One region of the Bacillus sp. EB106-07-01-XG149 genome, then DNA from elsewhere that is predicted to be linked to it. Evidence: predicted binding sites of a transcription regulator. Region 1 holds the regulator's gene; the other holds the start of a gene.

Region 1 (9,055 bases):
GTAGAAACTTTCGGGCCATATCCCCGATATTATACGACGGCATAATATTCACTTTTCGTTTGAATTACATACTCATATTAACTCGATGAAGTAGTTTTGTCAATTTAAAAGCGAACGTTTTTATAAAATTTTATACTTTTGTTCGTATTAAGAGTAGAAATACAAAAGATCCATCTATGCATGAGCACTAGATGGATCTTTTTTTATAATACTATTCCCACTCAATAGTTGCTGGTGGCTTACTCGTTATATCATACACGATACGGTTAACGTGTTTTACTTCGTTTACGATACGTACAGAAATTTTCTCTAATACGTCCCAAGGGATACGTGCCCAGTCAGCTGTCATACCGTCGATAGATGTTACTGCGCGGATACCTACTGTGTAATCGTAAGTACGCTCGTCACCCATAACACCTACGCTACGCATACCAGGAAGCGCAGTGAAGTATTGCCAAACTTCACGGTCTAAGCCTGCTTTAATAATTTCTTCACGTAAAATCGCATCAGATTCACGAACGATTTCTAATTTCTCTTCTGTGATTTCACCTAATACACGAATACCAAGACCAGGGCCTGGGAATGGTTGACGCCATACGATTTCATCAGGAATTCCTAATTCTGATCCTAATACACGTACTTCATCTTTAAATAACGTGTTTAAAGGCTCGATTAATTTGAACTGCATGTCTTCTGGAAGACCACCAACGTTATGGTGAGATTTAATTGTTTGTGCAGTCGCTGTACCACTCTCAACGATATCTGTATAAAGTGTACCTTGTGCTAGGAAGTCCATACCTTGTAATTTAGAAGCTTCATCATCAAATACGTAAATGAATTCATTACCGATGATTTTACGTTTTTGCTCTGGATCTTCTACACCTTTTAACTTGTTCATGAAGCGTTCTTGTGCATCCACTTTAATAACGTTCATGTGGAAGCCTTCGCTGAATGTTTTCATAACGCCTTCTGCTTCCCCTTTACGAAGTAAGCCGTGGTCAACGAAAATACATGTTAATTGATCACCGATTGCTTTATGAATTAATACTGCTACAACAGAAGAGTCTACACCGCCGCTAAGTGCGCATAGTACTTTTTTGTCTCCAACAGTTTCACGGATTTTCTCTAATTCTACTTCGATAAAGTTCTCCATGTTCCATCCTTCAGAACAACCACATGCGCCGAATACGAAGTTTTTAATTAAATCGTTACCGTGCTCAGAGTGACGTACTTCTGGGTGGAATTGTACACCGTATAAGTTTTGCTCTTCATTGCTCATACCAGCAATTGGACAAGACTCACTTGTTGCATCTACTACGAATCCTTCAGGTAAACCAGTTACTAAGTCACCATGGCTCATCCATACAACTTGCTCTTCTGGAAGGTTCGCATATAATTTTGATTCGTTCTCTACTTTAAGAACAGCTTTTCCGTACTCACGGTGGTTTGCACGTTCTACTTTCCCACCGAAGTGTTGCGTCATAAGCTGCATACCGTAACAAATACCGAAGATCGGTAATCCTAGTTCAAAGATTTTTTCATCACAATGTAATGCGCCTTCACCGTATACACTATTTGGTCCACCAGAGAAGATAATCCCTTTTGGATTCATTGCTTTAATTTCTTCTGCAGTAATTGTATGTGGATGAAGTTCACTGTATACACCGAACTCACGAATTCGACGTGCTATTAACTGATTGTACTGACTCCCAAAATCTAAAACGATAATTGTATCATGCTGCTTCTTCAAAATAATCACCCCAACGTTAGTTCTCGTATATAAATATTTTCACCAATTTGGCAAAAAGCATTACTAATATAATAAAAAAAGCCAGTCCTCCGCCTCTAGTCTCATAACAAAGAAAAGGCAGGGGTCTGGCTTTATAAAGAAAGATAGTCTTCCGCTCTTTATAAATATAAGACGCACTGCCTTCATAGTCAGGTTGTTTACGGTAACCCGGTAGAGACTCTCAAACCATATCATCGAGGATATATGAAGGATTGTTTTATATTATCTTCCTAGATTCTAACAATGAAGTATCCGTATGGTCAAGAGAGAAAGCGACAAAATTCTACAGAAATTCATTTCCTTTTCTAAAAAACATAAAAAAACATCCATTTCTATATAGAAATGGATGTTTTTCGAGCAAACGGAATTACATCATTCCGCCCATACCGCCCATGCCCATGCCGCCCATGTCAGGCATTGCTGGTGCATTTGGTTCTGGCTTGTCAGCTACTACAGCTTCAGTCGTTAAGAACATAGCTGCAACAGATGCTGCGTTTTGAAGTGCAGAGCGAGTTACTTTAGCTGGATCTACGATACCAGTTTCAAGCATGTTAACCCACTCGCCAGTAGCTGCGTTGAAACCAACGCCTACTTTTTCGCCTTTTAGACGCTCTACAACTACAGATCCTTCTAGACCAGCGTTGATTGCGATTTGACGAACTGGCTCTTCTAGTGCGCGAAGTACGATGTTGATACCTGTTGCTTCGTCGCCTTCAGCTACGATAGAAGCTACTTTCGTGTATACGTTCATAAGTGAAGTACCACCACCTGCAACGATACCTTCTTCTACTGCTGCACGAGTTGAGTTAAGTGCATCTTCAATGCGAAGTTTGCGCTCTTTTAACTCAGTTTCAGTTGCTGCACCTACTTTAATTACTGCTACGCCACCTGCAAGTTTTGCAAGACGTTCTTGTAATTTTTCACGATCGAATTCAGAAGTAGTTTCTTCTAATTGCGCGCGGATTTGGCCAATGCGAGCTTCGATTTGTTGTGAATTTCCGATACCTTCTACTACAGTTGTGTTTTCTTTCGTTACAACAACTTTACCAGCGCGTCCTAAAGATTCAATTGTAGCAGATTTTAAGTCACGACCTAATTCTTCAGTGATTACTTCGCCACCAGTTAAGATTGCGATATCTTCTAGCATTGCTTTACGACGGTCACCAAATCCAGGAGCTTTAACAGCTACTACATTGAATGTACCACGAAGTTTGTTCACTACTAATGTAGCTAAAGCTTCGCCTTCTACGTCTTCAGCGATGATAAGAAGTGGTTTACCTTGTTGTACCACTTGCTCTAATACTGGTAAGATTTCTTGGATGTTAGAAATCTTCTTATCAGTAATTAAGATGTATGGGTTATCAAGAACCGCTTCCATTTTGTCAGAATCAGTAATCATGTAAGGAGATGCATATCCACGATCAAATTGCATACCTTCTACTACGTCTAATTCTGTTGTAAATCCTTTAGATTCTTCTAAAGTAATAACGCCGTCGTTACCAACGCGCTCCATTGCTTCAGCGATTAATTGACCAACTTCTTCGTCAGCCGCAGAAATAGCAGCTACTTGTGCGATAGAAGATTTACCTTCGATTGGTTTAGAAATCTCTTTTAATTCTGCAATTGCAGCAGTAACAGCTTTTTCGATACCTTTACGAAGACCCATTGGGTTCGCACCAGCTGTTACGTTTTTAAGACCTTCACGAATCATAGCTTGTGCTAATACAGTTGCAGTTGTCGTTCCGTCACCAGCTACATCATTTGTTTTGCTAGCAACTTCTGCTACTAATTTTGCACCCATGTTTTCGAATGCATCTTCTAATTCGATTTCTTTTGCGATTGTTACACCGTCATTTGTAATAAGTGGTGAACCGAATTTTTTCTCAAGTACAACGTTACGACCTTTTGGTCCAAGCGTTACTTTAACTGCGTTTGCAAGAGTGTCGACACCGCGAAGCATCGAACGACGTGCTTCTTCACTAAATTTAATATCTTTTGCCATAATAATTGACCCCCTTGAATTTTTTAAGATTTATATAATTAACCAATAACTGCTAAAATGTCACTTTCACGTAAAATCAAGTAGTCAGTACCTTCGTATTTTACTTCAGTACCTGCATATTTTGAGAAGATGATAAGATCACCTGCAGCTACCTCTAAAGCAACACGCTCACCATTTTCAAGCACTCGACCAGTACCTACTGCAATAACTTTACCCTCTTGTGGTTTTTCTTTTGCAGTGTCTGGTAATACAATACCACTTGCTGTTTTTTCTTCTGCTTGAACAAGCTCAATTACAACGCGATCACCTAATGGCTTTAGCATGAACAATAACCTCCTCATTTTGTTATGTAAATTTTATTTATTAGCACTCAAGTCACCCGAGTGCTAACACACTTATAATAATAAATAATCTCAATTTCTTTTGCAAGTAAAAAAATCATAATTTTTTCGCAAATTAAGCTATACACTTTTCTATATAGAGTCCCTCTTCTTCTACCTTTACTATATGAATCGTTGTTTCCACTACTCGTATGTTACAATATGAAAGGACACCCTAAGTTGTTTTCGCTATACACACAACTTTCTCCTGTCTTCTATTATAATTTCAAATAAGGATTTACGAAAAAAACATAATTTAAGTGAAGTTTATATCGTAGGTAGCATACTTACATGTTATCCTACCTTATCTCATACACTAGAGTTAGAAAGGATGGTTAAACCATTTGAAAAAACAATATTGGTGGGTTATCGTTACATACATTTTAATGCAGTTATCATCCATTGCTGGATTACCACTTCTGCTGAAAACTGGACTTTATGATAACAGAGGATTTACTAGAGAAGAGAAATTTCAACTCATAACTGGCCACTGGGCAATCATTAGCTTCTTTATTGCATTATGTATCGTACTTTGGTTACTTAGAACAGATATTCGTGACAGACGTTTAGATACAATGCGCTCTACTGTTCCAGCTACGATTGGTTGGATTTTTATTGGGTTCTTCCTAGCATTTTTCTCACAAAGTATTGCCGGTATGATAGAAATGCGTGTATTAGGAATTAAACCTGGATCAGAAAATACAGCAAGACTTATGGATATCGCAAGAACGACACCTTGGTTCCTTATCGTTATCTCTATAATAGGACCTATTTTGGAAGAAATCGTATTTAGAAAAATTTTATTTGGTACACTTTATAAGAAGTTTAACTTCTTTATTGCTGCTATCATTAGTTCTCTTGTATTCGCAGCAATTCATTTTGATTTCACTCACTTATTGGTATACACTTCTATGGGACTCGTATTCGCCTTTTTATATGTAAAAACGAAGCGTATTATCGTCCCTATCGCGGCTCATGTTGCAATGAATACATTAGTTGCAGTTGCTCAAGTTTTAATGAGCAATGAACAAATTCAAGAAATGATTAAAGAAGCTGAAAAAATGCAAGGCTTTATCGGAGGATTTTTAGTATGAGGAACTCACCATTGTTCATGGCTGCATTGTACTTCCTTCTAGGATGTATCTTTACACGCTTCGCCATTACGAACGTAACAGATACAATCTGGAATATGTGGACAATACTATTTGCAGTTATGGCAACAATTGATTTTAATTTGGCACTTCGCCTTATCTTAGTTAAATTCACAAAGAAAAAACAATAATAAAACGCAGAGGTCGCTTCCTCTGCGTTTTATTGTGGATAATTCTTTAAAAAGTAAACAAGTGTTTGTAACTCTACCGCTAAATCAATATGGTGAATTCTTATATTATCTGACACATTTAAGCGCGCTGGTGTGAAATTTAAAATACCATGCACGTTCGTTTCTGCCAATCTATCTGCTACAGATTGTGCTACTGTAGCGGGTACTGTTAATATTGCCACTTGTATATCAGTTGATAAACGTTCTTCTAATTCATCTAAATGATATACAGGAATGCCCCCGATTTCTGTCCCGACTTTCTCTTCACTAACATCAAACGCCATTTCAATTTTTGTATTATTGTTTTTCGTGAAATTATAATGTAAGAAAGCGGTCCCTAAATTACCTACTCCAATAAGTGCTACACGTGTTATATCATCTTGGTCGAGTGTTTCACGGAAAAATGATAATAAATAATTTACGTTATATCCATAACCTTTTTTCCCTAACGCTCCAAAATATGAAAAATCTCTTCGAATCGTTGCGGAATCAACTTTTACCGCTTCGCTCAATTCGGCTGATGAAACACGTTGCTTACCAGAAAGAGATAAGTTTTGGATAAATCGATAGTATAGAGGCAATCGTTTGGCAGTGGCCTGTGGAATTTTTTGCTGATCCATATAACCTCTCCTCTCTTCCTATCTTTATTCATATACTTGAATCAAATACAGAAGTTTAGCACTCATGAATTTCCCTGTATAATAAAGAGAAGAAGTATTCTCTCTTTATTTTAAACTATACACTATTTTTAGTATGATTGAGAAATATAAACATGGCAAAGTTAAGAAATTATTTGAGGTGAAAACATTGATTTTATTACAAGTAAACGCGCTTACGAAATTATACGGTGCAGAAACGATTCTTGCAAACATAAAATTAGAAGTTCAAACGAAAGATCGTATCGCATTAGTCGGACGAAATGGGGCCGGAAAATCTACATTATTAAAAATAATAGCTGGTGAGCTATCTCATGATGGTGGCGAAATTATAAAACCGAAAGATGTCTCAATCGGATATTTAGCTCAAAATACCGGGTTAGAAACATCTTTAACAATTTGGGATGAAATGTTAACCGTCTTTACACACTTGCAGCAAATGGAGACAAAACTTCGAAGGCTAGAGCAAGAGATGGGAAAAGAAGAAAACTTTTCAAACGAGGCTACATATGAAAGATTATTAGCTGATTATGACCAATTGCAATTAGATTATAAAGATCAAGGTGGATATCAATATGAAGCAGATATTCGCTCGATTTTAAGTGGTCTTGGCTTCCCAGTTGAAACGCACCAGACGACGATTTCTACATTAAGTGGTGGACAAAAAACACGATTAGCTCTCGGTAAATTATTATTAACGAAACCAGACCTACTTATTTTGGACGAGCCTACAAACCATTTAGACATCGAAACATTAACATGGCTTGAACAATATTTACAAGGCTATCCTGGCGCAATACTAATCGTTTCTCATGACCGTTATTTCTTAGATAAACTCGTTACACAAGTATATGAAATTTCGAATAAAGAAAGCAGACGATTTGTTGGTAACTACAGTAAATATTTAGACTTGAAATCAGCATTATACGAGCAAGACATGAAACGTTATGAAAAACAACAAGATGAAATCGCTAAGCTTGAGGATTTCGTTCAAAAAAATATAGCTCGCGCATCTACGACAAAACGTGCTCAAAGCCGTCGTAAACAATTAGATAGAATGGAATTATTGACTAGACCTTTAGGTGATTCTAAGTCAGCATCCTTCCACTTCGATATCGAAAAACAAAGTGGAAATGATGTTTTACAAGTAAAGGATGCAACTATCGGCTATGATGATGATCCGATTATTGAACATGTAACTATGCGCTTAACTCGCGGGGATAGCGTTGCTTTAGTTGGTCCAAACGGAATTGGGAAATCCACATTATTAAAATCACTTGTGAATAAGTTACCACTATTAAATGGTGATGTTTCTTTCGGATCCAATGTATCTGTTGGTTATTATGATCAAGAACAAGCAAACTTAACATCTTCTAAGCGAGTTTTAAATGAGTTATGGGATGAATATCCACTGCAGCCCGAAAAAGAAATTCGCACGATATTAGGTAACTTCTTATTCACAGGGGATGATGTACTAAAACCAGTATCTTCTCTTAGTGGTGGACAAAAAGCTCGATTAGCTCTTGCAAAACTTATGATGCAAAAATCGAATTTATTAATTCTCGATGAACCTACGAACCATCTTGATTTAAATAGTAAAGAAATTTTGGAGAATGCTTTAATTGATTATCCAGGCACCCTTCTATTTGTTTCACATGACCGCTACTTTATTAATCGTGTAACGACGACCGTTGTTGAGTTGTCAACAGAAGGTGCACAAGAGTATTTAGGCGATTACGATTACTATGTGGAGAAGAAAAATGAAATGATTGAACGTGCAGCATTTGAACAACAAGAACAGCAAGAAAACCAAGCACCTGTTCAAAAAACTGTAGCTCAAGAAAAATTAAATTATCTCGAAGAAAAAGAGCGTAAACAATTAGAACGTCAACGCACTCGAAAAATTGAGGAGCTAGAACAAAATATTTTAGAATTTGAAGAAGAAATTGCTACGTTAGAAGATCAACTTTGCTTACCAGAAATATACGCAGATTATGAAAAGGCTAGTGAAATTACAACGAAAAAGCAAACACTACAAGAGCAACTTGATGCTTGTATGGCAGAATGGGAAGAATTACATTTATAAGAGTATGAATAAGAAGGATGTCTCATAAGTCGGGATTTTTGACTATGCGACATCCTTTTTATCTTCTAGCTGGGGTATAAACGATTCGACACGACATACCGATTTACCGACAAAGTTTGACAATGTTGGCTCGCCCCTATAATAAGGGCACATTTCAAAATGTTTTTTAGAGATATCTTTTTGCGATTTATTTCCCAAAAAAGAATACATTCAAAGGTCAGACTTCACCTACTTTATCCACAGGTTTATACACATATCCACCTTTATAAAATAAACCCCAAAATAACTTTTCCACATTATCCACAACTAACAAAAAAGTTATCAACATTTTATATACACAATAAAACCCATATTATCAACAGATAATATGGGTTTTATCCACAAGCTGTGGTTAATTTTGTGTATAACTATGCTTCAATATCTAATCCTGGATTTGCATTTAAAGCTAATGTAGCACGTTTTCCTTGTTCATATGCAATTGTACCTGCGGCTGCAATCATCGCTGCATTATCGGTACATAAAGATAGTGGAGGAATAATTAGCTCAATATTTTCTTTTGTCGCAAATTCCGCTTCCAAACGTGCGCGAAGTCCTTTATTCGCAGCTACTCCACCAGCAAGAAGCAGTTGCTTTACGTTATACGCTTCTGCTGCACGAGATGCTTTCGTTACAAGCACATCTATTACACTCGCTTGGAAACTTGCTGCTAAATCTTCCGGTGCAATTTCTATCCCGCGTTGTTTTGCGTTATGCACAGTGTTGATAACTGCTGATTTCAATCCACTGAAACTGAAATCATACGAATCAGGTTCTAGCCATGC
Region 2 (9,055 bases), on a different contig from region 1:
TGATGTTGGCCGTGCGGTTGGTGCAAAACATGCGATAGGTGATGTATTACTATTTATAGATGGAGATTTTGCTATTCAAACTTCAAAATTACAATTATTCCTGAATCCAATTTTACATGATCAAGCCGACATCGTTTTAAATAATTTGGACGCATTATTTTTAAAGAAACAAAAACCGCACTCCGTGACAGTATGGCGCCAAATATTAAATGCAATGTTAGAGCGTGAAGAGTTAAAAATTGATTCTTTATTATCTGTACCTCATGCGTTGACGAAAGAAGTTGTTCAATGCATTGGATATGAATGTTTCGTTAATCCTATTGTAGCTCATTTACGTCTAGTACAAAGCAAATGGAGAATTAGTCGTCATTGTGCAATTGATGTTATTACGCCGAATAAATTTCGGCCAACCGAGCATGCTGCGTATGGAACGGGTCTTTCTCAATCTGAAAAACGGATGATAGGTGATCATATAGAAGCTGTAGCGGAGCGAATAGTAGGCAGTGATGAGCGCGGAGGGTATTATGATGGAAATAGGAAAAGAGAGTGTGTCTATCATACTTTAAGTTTCGAAGATTTTTATCAAGGATGGGGCGTTACATCTAAGTTGTATAAAGGAAAGCAATTATCGGTCATTATTCCTGTACAAGATGAAGAGAAAACAATTGGAAACGTTATAGAAGAGCTTCGCAAAATTGAACCTTTTGAAATTATCGTTGTTGTAAATGGTTCGTCTGATAAAACAGCAACGATTGCAAAAGACAAGGGAGCAACAACAATTGTATATAAAGAAGCACTTGGTAACGATGTGGGGCGTTCACTTGGAACTTATTTCGCCAAAGGAGAAATTGTATTATTTATAGACGGTGATTTTGTTATTCCAGCTAGTGAGCTATATCCATTTGCAAAAGCTATTGCAGATGGAATGGGTGTCGCATTAAATGATCTAAATCATTATTTAGATTTAAGAGTACCGCTTCATCTTGTAACTGCATTTAAATATGCATTAAATTTAGCTTGTGATAGAAAAGATTTAGGAGTAGGCTCTCTTATCGCTGTACCGAATGCGTTTAGCCGTAAGTGTTTGAAAGAAATCGGGTATAGATCTTTACTGTCACCTTGTGTAGCCCAAGTGAAAGCTATTCTGTCAGGATTCGAAATTGCGTGTGTAAGTCGTGTAGAGGTCGATAAGATGAACCGCATTCGTCCCAGTGAACATTTTGCAAAAATAGGTCATCCTCCAGCTGTTTTGCGAATTATAGGTGATCATATAGAAGGATTAGAGCAATTAATTGTATTAGAAGGCAGCCGTGGTGGATTCTATGATGGGAATAGAAAAAGAGATGTTTTAGAGTAGTAACAAAAAAGTGTACAACATATGTACACTTTTTTGTTCTGTTATAAAAACTATAACAGATTAGGAGATAAGAGTATTACAGCTCTACAATGGGTATTGTTCTTATATTACAAAATAGGACTCGTATATAAGGATACCAAAAAAATACAATTAAGGAAAGGGTTAATTATAAAGACTTTTAAGTGAAGTTAACACTATGCATATAGTAGTTTGCTCAACTTTTCACAAACATGTCACAACTATTTCGTTCACTTTAGCAAAAAAGTAGTATTCTAAGTGTGTAAGCTGTTATATAAAAAATCTTAGTCCTGTACTAATCAAAAATGGAGGAGATTAGGATGACTCAAGTATTAGAAAATGTTAAAAACGCATGGGAAAACTTTAAAGGTGAAAAATGGAAAGCAGAGATTGATGTTCGCGATTTCATTTTAAATAATGTAAACGTTTTCGAAGGAGACGAATCTTTCTTAGCGGGAGCAACTGAAGCAACGAAGCAACTTTGGGATCAAGTAATGGATTTAACAACGAAAGAACGTGAAAACGGTGGCGTTCTTGATATGGATACAAAAATTGTTTCTTCTATTACATCACATGAACCAGGATATTTAAATAAAGATATTGAAAAAGTAGTCGGTTTCCAAACTGAAAAACCATTTAAACGTTCTTTACAACCATATGGTGGTATTCGTATGGCGGAACAAGCTTGTGAATCTTATGGATACGAAATGGATAAAGAACTTAGCAGTATTTTCAGAGACTGGAGAAAAACTCATAATCAAGGTGTATTTGATGCATACACACCAGAAATGAAAGCGGCTCGTAAATCAGGTGTAATTACTGGTCTTCCAGATGCATACGGACGTGGACGTATTATCGGTGACTACCGACGCGTAGCATTATATGGTATTGATCATTTAATTGAAGTGAAAAAAGCTGATTTGAATTTAACTGGCGGTGTAATGAGCGAAGATACAATGCGTTTACGCGAAGAGTTATCTGAGCAAATGCGTGCACTTCAAGAGTTAAAACAAATGGCCGCTTCTCATGGCTTTGATATTTCTAAGCCTGCAACAAATACACAAGAAGCATTCCAATGGTTATACTTCGCATATCTTGCAGCAATTAAAGAGCAAAACGGAGCTGCAATGAGTCTTGGACGTACTTCTACATTCTTAGATATTTATATTGAAAGAGATTTAGCAAATGGTACTTTGACAGAAGAAGAAGTACAAGAAATTGTGGATCACTTCATTATGAAATTACGTCTTGTGAAATTTGCAAGAACACCTGATTATAATGAATTATTCTCTGGTGATCCAACTTGGGTAACTGAGTCTATCGGTGGTATGGCATTAGATGGTCGTGCATTAGTAACAAAGAACTCATTCCGTTTCTTGCATACATTAGATAATTTAGGACCAGCTCCAGAACCAAACTTAACAGTTCTTTGGTCTAAACAATTACCGCAGAACTTTAAAAACTACTGTGCAAAAATGTCTATTAAAACATCAGCAATTCAATATGAAAATGATGACATTATGCGTGCTGACTACGGCGATGACTACGGAATTGCTTGTTGTGTATCTGCAATGAGAATTGGTAAACAAATGCAATTCTTCGGCGCACGTGCAAACTTAGCAAAAGCATTACTATATGCGATTAACGGTGGTAAAGATGAAAAATCTAAAGCACAAGTTGGTCCTGAGTACGCACCTATTACTTCTGAAGTATTAGATTATAAAGAAGTTATGCATAAGTTTGATATGACAATGGAATGGTTAGCGGGTCTATATTTAAACACATTAAATGTTATTCATTACATGCATGATAAATATAGCTACGAACGTATTGAAATGGCACTTCATGATACAAATGTTCTTCGTACAATGGCAACAGGTATCGCGGGTCTATCTGTAGTAGCAGACTCTTTAAGTGCAATTAAACACGCAAAAGTAAAACCAATTCGTGATGAAAACGGTATTGCAGTTGACTTTGAAATCGAAGGAGATTTCCCTAAATACGGTAACAATGATGACCGTGTAGATGAAATCGCTGTAAATCTTGTAAAAACATTTATGAATAAACTTCGTAAACATAAAACATACAGAAATTCTGTTCATACAATGTCGATCTTAACAATCACATCTAATGTTGTATATGGTAAGAAAACTGGTAACACTCCAGATGGTCGCCGTACTGGAGAACCATTTGCACCAGGTGCGAACCCAATGCATGGCCGTGATACAAAAGGTGCATTAGCTTCATTATTATCTGTAGCTAAATTACCATATGAAGATGCACAAGATGGTATTTCTAATACATTCTCTATTATTCCAAAAGCACTTGGTAAAGAAGATGATGTACAAGTACGTAACTTAGTATCAATGCTTGATGGTTATGCAGTAAAAGAAGGCCATCACTTAAATATTAACGTATTTAATCGTGAAACATTAATGGATGCGATGGAACATCCTGAGAAATATCCACAATTAACAATTCGCGTATCTGGTTACGCTGTAAACTTTATTAAATTAACTCGTGAACAACAAATCGATGTAATTAATCGTACAATGCATGAAAGTATGTAAGTGAAAAAGTGTCCCTCTGCTTTTTATAAATAGCAGAGGGAGGCTGCTTCAATAAAGGAGGAAGTAACATGATAAAAGGAAGAATTCATTCTGTAGAGTCTTGTGGTACTGTTGATGGCCCAGGAATTCGTTATGTCATATTTACACAAGGGTGTTTATTACGTTGTCAATACTGTCATAATGCTGATACGTGGGAGATCGGTAAAGGAAAAGAAATAACAGTTGAAGAAGTTATGCAGGATGTGACATGTTACCTTCCTTTTATTGAAGCTTCTGGAGGCGGTATAACAGTTAGTGGTGGTGAACCATTATTACAGCTAGATTTCTTAATTGAATTATTTAAGAAATGTAAGGAAGTTGGAATCCATACAACAATTGATTCTTCGGGTGGTTGTTATTCTGAAGAACCAGAATTCCAAAATAAGCTAGATATTTTAATGGATTATACAGATTTAGTTTTATTGGATTTGAAACATATTGATTCAAAGAAACACCGTAAATTAACAGGGAAACCAAATGAACATATTTTACAATTTGCTCGTTATTTATCGGATAAAAATAAACCAATTTGGGTAAGACACGTATTAGTTCCTGGTGTTACGGATAATGAAGAGGATCTACAAAAATTATCTAGCTTTATTCAAAGCCTGTCTAATGTTCAGAAGGTTGAAGTGCTACCATATCATAAGCTTGGTGTATATAAATGGGAGGCACTTGGGCATAAGTATCCACTTGCGAATGTAGAACCACCTACTGAAAAAAATGTAGAGCAAGCAAGACATATTTTACAAGCAGTCTAATCCAAATATTGGATTAGGCTTTTTGCTTTCTTTACAATAAAACCTAGAGTATGTATATAGAAAAGAGTATACTGAAAATAGAATATCCATATTTTTGTAAGGAATAAGTGGAGAAATTTACATAATTGTAAAGGGAAATCAAAATAGTAAAAAGAATTAAGAAGTAAAAGAGTGAGTATCATGGAATAGAGAACATTTGTAAGTTATTGCGAAAGCTCTTATAGGAAAGTATAATGTAAAGATATGAGCACAGATAGGATTAAGGGGTCAATCTTATATGCTTTGCATATCCACGACAGGTACATAGCTGAAAGAGAAGTATTAGAATCTGTTTATGTAATTTTTAAGGAAAATGTTTTTCCTATTGTCGTATATGCAATATGGAGAAACAATAAGCTAGGAGTGGATTTGTTTGATAAAAAACCCCAAGGTTTTAATATTAACTGCACATTACGGTAATGGTCATGTGCAAGTAGCGAAAACATTAGAACAAACATTTCGCCAAAAAGGAATTAAAGATGTAATTGTATGCGATTTGTTCGGAGAATCACATCCAGTTATAACCGATATTACAAAATATTTATATTTAAAAAGTTATACAATAGGAAAAGAATTATACCGCTTGTTTTATTATGGCGTAGAAAAAATTTATGATAAAAAAATAGCATCTTGGTATGCGAACTTTGGAAGAAAACGTTTGAAATTACTTTTACAAGCAGAGAAACCGGATATTGTTATTAATACTTTTCCGATCATAGCTGTACCAGAGTTAAAAAAGCAAACAGGTATTTCAATTCCTGTGTATAACGTATTAACTGATTTTTGTGTGCACAAAATATGGATTCATCGGGAAGTAGATCGTTATTTTGTAGCAACTGATCACGTAAAAAAAATTATGATTGATATTGGTGTGCCCGCGGAGCAAATTGTTGAAACTGGAATTCCGATTCGTAGTAGTTTTGAGCTGAAGATCAATCCAGACATTATATATAATAAATATCAATTATGTAAGAATAAAAAGATTTTACTAATTGTAGCAGGTGCTCATGGGGTATTAGGAAGTGTAAAAGAACTATGCCAATCATTTATGTCAGTACCTGATTTACAAGTAGTTGTCGTTTGTGGAAAAAATGAAGCGTTAAAACAGGATTTATTAGGGGTTCAGGAAAAAAATCCTGATGCATTAAAAGTATTTGGTTATGTTGAAAATATCGATGAATTATTCCGTGTTACTTCTTGTATGATTACGAAGCCGGGCGGTATTACGTTAAGTGAAGCGGCAGCATTGCAAGTACCTGTCATTTTATATAAGCCTGTTCCAGGACAAGAAAATGAAAATGCGCTGTACTTTGAAAGAAAAGGAGCTGCAGTTGTCATTCGTGATGATAGTGAGGTTTTTGCAAAGACAGAGGCGTTATTACAAGATGATATGAAGCTTCTTCAAATGAAAGAAGCGATGAAAAGCATTTATCGTCCGGAGCCAGCTGGTCATATTGTGGATACAATTTTGACAGAAAATCATGTAGAACCGAATCATATACCTATTAAATCACCTGCTCTTGCACAATTATTTACTTAATATGAAACCCTCTTTTATATGTTTAAAGAGGGTTCTTTATTGTTTTATAAGATAAAGTGGTAACTTATCCACATGAAGATTACGTTTTCATTAAACAGTAAAGTCGAAATATTAACAACTATATCCACATTGTCCACAATTTTTAGAAAACTATCCACAATTCTAACATTTACTATGCGTTACAATATATAAATTTGTGAAGGGTTTGTTGAATTTATTCACAATTCTATAAATTGTGTGGATAACGTTATCCACACAAAAAAGGTTCCTTATTTATAAGGAACCTTTTTGTCTATTCTATCACGTAGAAAAAATATGTAATGAGAATGAATAATTAGGGGGGAAAACGTCTAATTATTCATTCTCACTTTAAATACTTTTCGAGCGATAACCCGCTGCGCGATCTGCTTTGCGAAATTCTCGTTGGTAGAGAACTTCTTGTGTACTAGATAATGTGTTTTTTGCTTTGTCACGTTTCTTTTTATCCATTACAAATCACCTCGTGTCCTAAAGTCACTATCTATCGTTTCCAAAGACATGGGGTGATATACGTATATGGCAAAATGTTAATGATTAATTATTTTTTCTAAAAATTTAGATTACGCTTCTTTTAATTGGTGAGCATCTTGGAACGTTGTATCTCGCATTGTAGCAAGTGTATATTGATCTTTTGGGATTTCATATAAGTTATATACTTCTTCATTTGCGTTAATTTCATCATAAACGGCTTTTCTTGTTTCGTTTGCTAGATTTACATATTGTAGTTTTTCGGCAGCTTTAATAGAACGAATATTTATTTTACGAATACGCATAAAGATTGTTTCAATATCTAATTCATAGAAAAGTTCACTAAAAAATGAATCTTTCGCCAATTTATTATAGCCTTTTCCATGATAGGGTTTGCCAAGCCATGTTCCGAGAAATCCGGCTTTTTCTTGCACATCAAATAAAGTAATTGTTCCGATAGGGTTACCCCATTCATCTAAAATTGTGCGTGAAATTAATTCCCCACGCTCTTCAGCTTCAATCGTTTGTTTCGTTAAAAATAAATACTCCTCATAAGAATAAGCCTTTTGACGCACAAAAGGGAAGACAGCTGGGTCCACCATTAACTCGTATAGAACGTGGCTGTCGTGTAAGTCGCGTTTTTTCAACATACTAACTCCTCCTCACACGAGGGTAGCATGACGAAAAAACACCCCACCCTCGAAATTTTTATATCAATCTTTAAAAAATTTCGGGGTGGGAATCGAACCCACTAGAACCAGTTTCTAACGCTGGTGGCGCACCATTTGCCTTCCCCATTCATCAATTTGAAAATGATAATCACGACACAAATTGATTATGGTTTCATTCAGTTTATAATCGTATAATACTTTATCTAGTCAAAAAAATAAACTAGTTTTTTTTATTTTTTTTGTAAATTATTTTTCCGTCAATCATGGTTAGTACAGGCTTGGCTAAATAATGGAAAGGATGATGAGTCCATAACACGAGATCAGCGTCTTTTCCAACCTCAATGCTTCCAATTCTATCCTCTAAACGTAAATTTCGTGCTGGAAATATAGTGATTCCTTCTAGTGCAGTTTTTTCGTCTAATCCTTCTCTTACTGCGACAGCAGCACAAACATTTAAATATTGAATTGGTGTATAAGGGTGATCTGTTGTTATAGAAACTTCCACTCCATTTTTCGATAATATATGGTAAGTATCCCATGTTTTGTTTTTAAGTTCGATTTTAGAACGGCGTGTAAGAGTGGGGCCAACTGAAACCTTCAAATTGTGTTTCGAAAGCTCTTCAACAATAAAGTGTCCTTCTGTACAATGTTCAATACGTAAATCGAGATTGAACTCTGTTGCAAAGCGTAGAGCAGAACTAATATCATCTGCTCGGTGAGCGTGGATACGTACGGGTATTTCGCGGCGTAATGCTTTTAAGATAGGAAGCATTCGAAAATCAGCTTCATGCCCGTAGTGCTGTGCTTCATAGAATGATTCCCGAAGTAACCCCATAATTCCCATACGTGTTATGGATTCTTTTGTTCCATTACTATGGACCTTTTTAGGATTTTCTCCAAAGGCAATCTTTAAGCCGGCAGGTTCTTGAATAATCATATGATCAATGCAAGTTCCAGCTGTTTTTATTACACAAGTCGTACCGCCGATAATGTTTTGACTTCCTGGCATAACGTGAACAGTTGTGATTCCGTTTTGTACAGCATCTTGAAATGCAATATCAAAAGGGTGGATTCCGTCCAAAGAACGGATATGTGGTGTTGAAACTTCAGATGTTTCATTTGCATCATTGCCAGCCCAACCAGTACCTTCATCATAGAGACCAAGATGAGTATGGACATCAATAAATCCAGGTAAAAGATGAAGTGCACGAGCGTCTATAACTGTCATATCTTGAGTGGGTTGAATGGAAGGCTTGACCTCGGCAATTCTTTCTCCTATAACGAGTACATCCCCTTGAAATTTTTGGGATGTAATAGGATAGACAATGGCTTGTTTGAGCAATATTTTCATAGGTACCTCATTTCTGTTACTTTACAATGTTAATGGAATTTAAGGGAAAGTAACTGAAAGGTTATTTGTGTAATAATGCTCCGGATTCTAGAAAATGAAAGTTTTGAAAGGGGGCCCTGTAAAACTGTGTTTTAGAAGTACTACATTGTATGCGAAAGTACATTTTGTAATGCATGGTCTATTGCCGGAAATGTGTATTGAT

Evidence for each region. The regulator Rex, encoded in region 1, represses fermentation and respiration genes when NADH is low (regulators of the CRP and FNR family bind a similar motif). The targets are predictions, from matches to a motif close to TTGTGAAATATTTCACAA.
Region 2: pflB (formate C-acetyltransferase) is a predicted target of Rex. The motif match lies at 1,568-1,585, and genes of this name have one in related genera.

Annotation. Positions count from the first base shown of each region.
Region 1 covers NZ_JBYTDP010000016.1:4,111-13,165, forward strand. Annotated here, with positions in the region: purine riboswitch at 1-57, opposite strand, end outside; gene guaA (glutamine-hydrolyzing GMP synthase) at 212-1,750, opposite strand; purine riboswitch at 1,916-2,017, opposite strand; gene groL (chaperonin GroEL) at 2,157-3,791, opposite strand; gene groES (co-chaperone GroES) at 3,830-4,114, opposite strand; gene AC3WTA_RS28230 (CPBP family intramembrane glutamic endopeptidase) at 4,516-5,265, shown strand; gene AC3WTA_RS28235 (YdiK family protein) at 5,262-5,453, shown strand; gene AC3WTA_RS28240 (redox-sensing transcriptional repressor Rex) at 5,483-6,112, opposite strand; gene AC3WTA_RS28245 (ABC-F family ATP-binding cassette domain-containing protein) at 6,300-8,234, shown strand; gene tsaD (tRNA (adenosine(37)-N6)-threonylcarbamoyltransferase complex transferase subunit TsaD) at 8,642-9,055, opposite strand, start outside.
Region 2 covers NZ_JBYTDP010000010.1:21,394-30,448, reverse strand. Annotated here, with positions in the region: gene AC3WTA_RS25805 (glycosyltransferase family 2 protein) at 1-1,357, shown strand, start outside; gene pflB (formate C-acetyltransferase) at 1,696-3,945, shown strand; gene pflA (pyruvate formate-lyase-activating protein) at 4,014-4,745, shown strand; gene AC3WTA_RS25790 (diglucosyl diacylglycerol synthase) at 5,158-6,324, shown strand; gene AC3WTA_RS25785 (YfhE family protein) at 6,694-6,813, opposite strand; gene AC3WTA_RS25780 (GNAT family N-acetyltransferase) at 6,924-7,481, opposite strand; gene AC3WTA_RS25775 (amidohydrolase) at 7,723-8,853, opposite strand; gene AC3WTA_RS25770 (TIGR01777 family oxidoreductase) at 8,994-9,055, opposite strand, start outside.